One region of the Halobacillus sp. BAB-2008 genome, then DNA from elsewhere that is predicted to be linked to it. Evidence: riboswitches for the same ligand, from Rfam matches in the RefSeq annotation. Region 1 holds a riboswitch; the other holds the start of a gene.
The links. Region 1 has a riboswitch for cobalamin ahead of metE (5-methyltetrahydropteroyltriglutamate--homocysteine S-methyltransferase). Riboswitches for the same ligand answer to the same signal wherever they lie in the genome.
Positions count from the first base shown of each region.

Region 1 (2,204 bases):
TGCTTCATGAACTGTTCCCAGCGCTCAGAAAATCCGTCCCTTGAGTTCAAGCCACGGAAGACTCCGAATGGTTGATCTTCTTTCATGGTTAACCCCTTTTGCTTCATCCACGACCTTACTCTCTGATCCCTTGAAAACGTGACCGGTGTTCCATTTTCTTCATGCGCATGAAGAGAAAACGGGCCATATGTCTCGTATATCTCTTCCAGCACTGTTTCCATCTCCCCGACAGCGACGAATAACCGACCGCCTCTCTGCTTTAACTCCTTCTGCAGATCATGGAGGCTCTCTTTCACAAACTGATAATGGCGGGCAGACAGCTCCTGCCCCTGCCAGATGGAAGGTTCTGCAACGTAAAGCGGAAGCACCATGTCTCCCGACTGTACCGCATTATATAATGGTGCATGATCATGGAGACGAAGGTCCCGCTTGAACCAGACGACACGCAACAAAATAACCAGCTCCCGAGTAGTAATACCCTACATTCTACCTTTTTGATAGATTTTTTTCACCCGTTGATACTCGCCCCTCTCTATCCTTTTTCTAGAAAAAATTGTAGAAGAGCGGATTGACACCCTATTTTTCTCATGCTAGTATGCTTGTAATCAATCCAATAGCAATCTCTTATTCAGAGTGGTGGAGGGACTGGCCCTACGAAACCCGGCAACCGATCGATATGATTGTGGTGCTAATTCCAGCAGAGCAGATGCTCTGAAAGATAAGAGAGGTCCGTACAATCAGAACCTCTCATACAAGAGGTTCTTTTTTATTATTCAACTGAATAATCTGTTCCACAGGTGCCGGGGTGTCCCCCGGCTTAAAAGGGAAGACCGGTGAAAATCCGGCACGGTCCCGCCACTGTAATTGGGAGCGGAGCTGCAGCAGCCACTATCATAGTCGATGGGAAGGCGCAGCCCGCCGTGATCATAAGTCAGGAGACCTGCCTCTGGAACCCGCACTAGGTCCTACGAGGAATAGGCAGGTGTTGACAACGGGATTCGTCTACCCTTTTTCGACGTATCCTTCCCATGTCACTCCGTCGTCTCTCTTTGTAGGTAAGAGAGATTTTTTTATTGGATTGAAAAACAACTGCAGGAGGAATGGGAAATGAAACAAGCACGAAGTTCAGCAATTGGGTACCCGCGTATCGGGGAGAAACGGGAATGGAAGAAAGCTCTGGAGCGCTATTGGAAGAAAGATACGACAGAGCAGGAGCTTGTGGAAGAACTGACTGCCCTCCGACACAAGGATTGGAAGAAACAAAAAGAAGCAGGGCTCGATTTGATTCCGGTCGGTGACTTCAGCTATTACGACCACGTTCTGGATACATCCATCATGTTCGGGATCATTCCCGAGCGTTTTCAGGATACGGAACCCACTTCACTGGAAACGTATTTCAACATCGCCCGTGGCACAGAATCAGCGGTAGCCTCCTCCATGACAAAATGGTTTAATACCAACTATCACTATATCGTCCCGGAAATTGAAAAGGATACAAAACCGGTGCTTCTGGAGAACAGGCCGCTCCGCTATTATAAAGAGGCGAAGGAGCAGCTCGGCATTGATGGAAAACCGGTGCTGCTAGGGCCTGTGACCTACTTGAAGCTTGCCAAGGGTTTTGATAAGCAGCCGTTCGAACAAGTGCTGCAGGCACTGGTACCGCTCTACATACAAGTGCTTCAAGAATTGGCCGCAGAAGGAGCAGCTTGGGTTCAAATCGATGAGCCGATTCTTGTTACTGACTTATCGGAAGAAGACCTCCGCTTCGTTCAATCGGTTTATGACACCATTTCTAAAGAAGTGAGCGGCATCAAGCTTTTGCTTCAAACATACTTTGAAGCAGTGGAAGCTTATGATTCCGTCATTCAACTTCCTGTAGATGGCATCGGCCTTGATTTCGTGGATGATAACGGCCAAACCCTGTCCCAGCTCGCTGAACACGGCTTTCCGAACGATAAAGTATTGGCGGCGGGAGTGATTAACGGCCGAAACATCTGGCGAAACGATTGGAAACACACATGGCAGATCACGGATGCTGTCAGAAAGATCGTGCCGGAAGACCGCTTGATTCTCCAGCCTTCCACCAGCCTGCTTCACGTGCCGGTGACGACCGAATCGGAAACGAAGCTGGCATCTGACCTGAAACAGGTCCTTGCCTTCACTGATCAGAAACTGGAAGAAACGGTTCTTCTGACGAAGGGCGT
Region 1 covers NZ_ANPF01000013.1:86,672-88,875, forward strand. The annotation lists gene D479_RS04120 (deoxyribodipyrimidine photo-lyase) at 1-452, opposite strand, end outside; SAM riboswitch class I at 622-725, shown strand; cobalamin riboswitch at 779-963, shown strand; gene metE (5-methyltetrahydropteroyltriglutamate--homocysteine S-methyltransferase) at 1,108-2,204, shown strand, end outside.

Region 2 (2,204 bases), on a different contig from region 1:
TTGATGCATTGGTAAGCAACTCCGGATTGTTTTATTCTTTTTCGAAAATAAATACCCACATGAATGTAAGTGCCTGCTTTAATTCTTCTTCAAGCCCAGCCAAGAGACTGTCCTCGACACCACGCTTGTAAACCCCTTGTCCAGCTATTGATCTCCAACCTGTCTCTTCTGCCATCTTCTTCAATTCCCACGGCATCATCGTATTGCATATGACTTGTTCCCCGAACAAGCGGCGATAGCTGTTGGTCCTCGGCATTGCCGTCGGACCAAGCAGTGCGATACAAAGTCTTCCCCCAAGCTTCAGTATCCGCTTCATCTCATTAAGCCCCTGTGAAGGAATCTCCGTCCATTCCAATGAATTGACCGCCATGGCACTATCAAACGAATCATCTTCGAAAGGTAGAGCAGTTAGATCCCCTTGGACGAAGGTAAGTCCTTGTTCCCTGACTCTGGCATTCGCCTTATCAATCATGTCTTTCGACAAATCAACCCCTGTGACCTCATATCCTTCCTGCCAAAGCCGGAAAGATCCATAGCCGTCTCCACAGCCGAGGTCGGCTACTTTTCCTTTCGGGATATGATTCTCAAGAAAGGGAAGGATCGTACTTCGACTTCCTTCGTCCCACATTTCCTTGCTTTTTGAACTCCACATCCCGGCACGGTCGTCCCACTGCCTTTCTGCTTCTTTATGCCAATTGAACTTGACCATTTCCTCACTCGCCTTTCCGCTTCTTTTATATATGCTTCTTATAAAATTATACCTTACACCAATGCGCTGTGTCTGGGTTTTGATGCTTGGAGGTATTTGTTGTAGAATGGAAAAGGCTTGAATGTTATTTCGTTGTCCGTTATGATAGAAACACAAGATAAGCTAATAAAATTAATCTGAACAACTACATATAGTATTTGCGAACAGAAGATGCCACAAGGCTTAATAGGGAATCCGGTAACCAATCCGGAGCTGCCCCCGCAACTGTACGCATCCGCGAAATGGAAGATTCCACTGTGCCGCGCACGGGAAGGACCAGAGTAAGATCGGATGCCAGCCAGGAGACCTATCTTCGTTCGGCAGAGTTTCAACTTCTTCGGGGATTGAGAAGATGAAGCGATGGAACGAGGACTTTTTTGTGTCTCGCATCGTTTCATGGTTTCATCCACTCCCTTTCCCGGAGTGGATTTTTTATTTTATATGTAGATATCAGATCAAGGAGTGAAACCATGAGCGTATCAGCAATTAAAGACCAATGGAAAGAAAGATTAGAAGCTTGGAAAACCGAGTTCCCTATGCTTGATCTGGATCGCATCATCCATAAAATTCCTAACTTAGGTTTTGAACATATGACGGAACAGGACCAGCGCCACGCTCTTATTCTCGAGTGTCTGGCTGAGGTCGATGAAATGGAACCGGATTGGACATTTGCAGCCAGCAGAATGCTGCTTGAGCAGATGTATGAGGAAGCTTCCAGTAACCGCGGAACAAACAAGGAATATGAAGATTTTCATGGTCTAATCTGCACGTTGATTAAGAAAGGCATCTATTCCGAGAAGCTGCTTACATATTACTCAGAGGAAGATATATACCAATTAGAAGAAGCACTCGCCCCTGAACGTGACCATCAATTCACCTACATTGGTTTGAAGACATTGAGTGACAGATATATTGCAAGAAGTAAAGAGAAAGAAGTTTATGAACTTCCTCAAGAGCGCTTTATGATCATTGCAATGGTCTTAATGTCACAAGAAGAAGCACCAAAACGGTTGGCACTCGTAAAAGAAGCCTACTGGGCTTTGAGTCATTTATACATGACTGTAGCCACCCCGACTTTAGCAAATGCGGGGAAACGTTATGGTCAGCTGAGCTCCTGCTTCATCGATACGGTAGATGACAGCCTTCAGGGCATCTACGACAGCAACACAGACATCGCCAATCTCAGTAAGCACGGAGGAGGAATCGGAGTCTATCTCGGCAAAATCCGCAGCCGCGGCAGTGATATCCGTGGATTTAAAGGGGTTTCCTCCGGCGTCCTTCCTTGGATGAAGCAGTTAAACAATACAGCCGTGAGCGTCGATCAGCTCGGACAGCGTCAAGGTGCCGTCGCTGTATATCTTGACATATGGCATAAAGACATTTTCCCGTTTCTTGACAGCCGATTGAACAACGGAGATGAACGGCAGCGGACGCACGACCTGTTCACAGGCGTATC
Region 2 covers NZ_ANPF01000038.1:13,473-15,676, forward strand. The annotation lists gene D479_RS09515 (class I SAM-dependent methyltransferase) at 32-709, opposite strand; cobalamin riboswitch at 901-1,078, shown strand; gene D479_RS09520 (ribonucleoside-diphosphate reductase subunit alpha) at 1,219-2,204, shown strand, end outside.
Region 2: it holds a riboswitch for cobalamin, as region 1 does, so the genes downstream of both, D479_RS09520 (ribonucleoside-diphosphate reductase subunit alpha) here and metE (5-methyltetrahydropteroyltriglutamate--homocysteine S-methyltransferase) in region 1, are expected to answer to the same signal.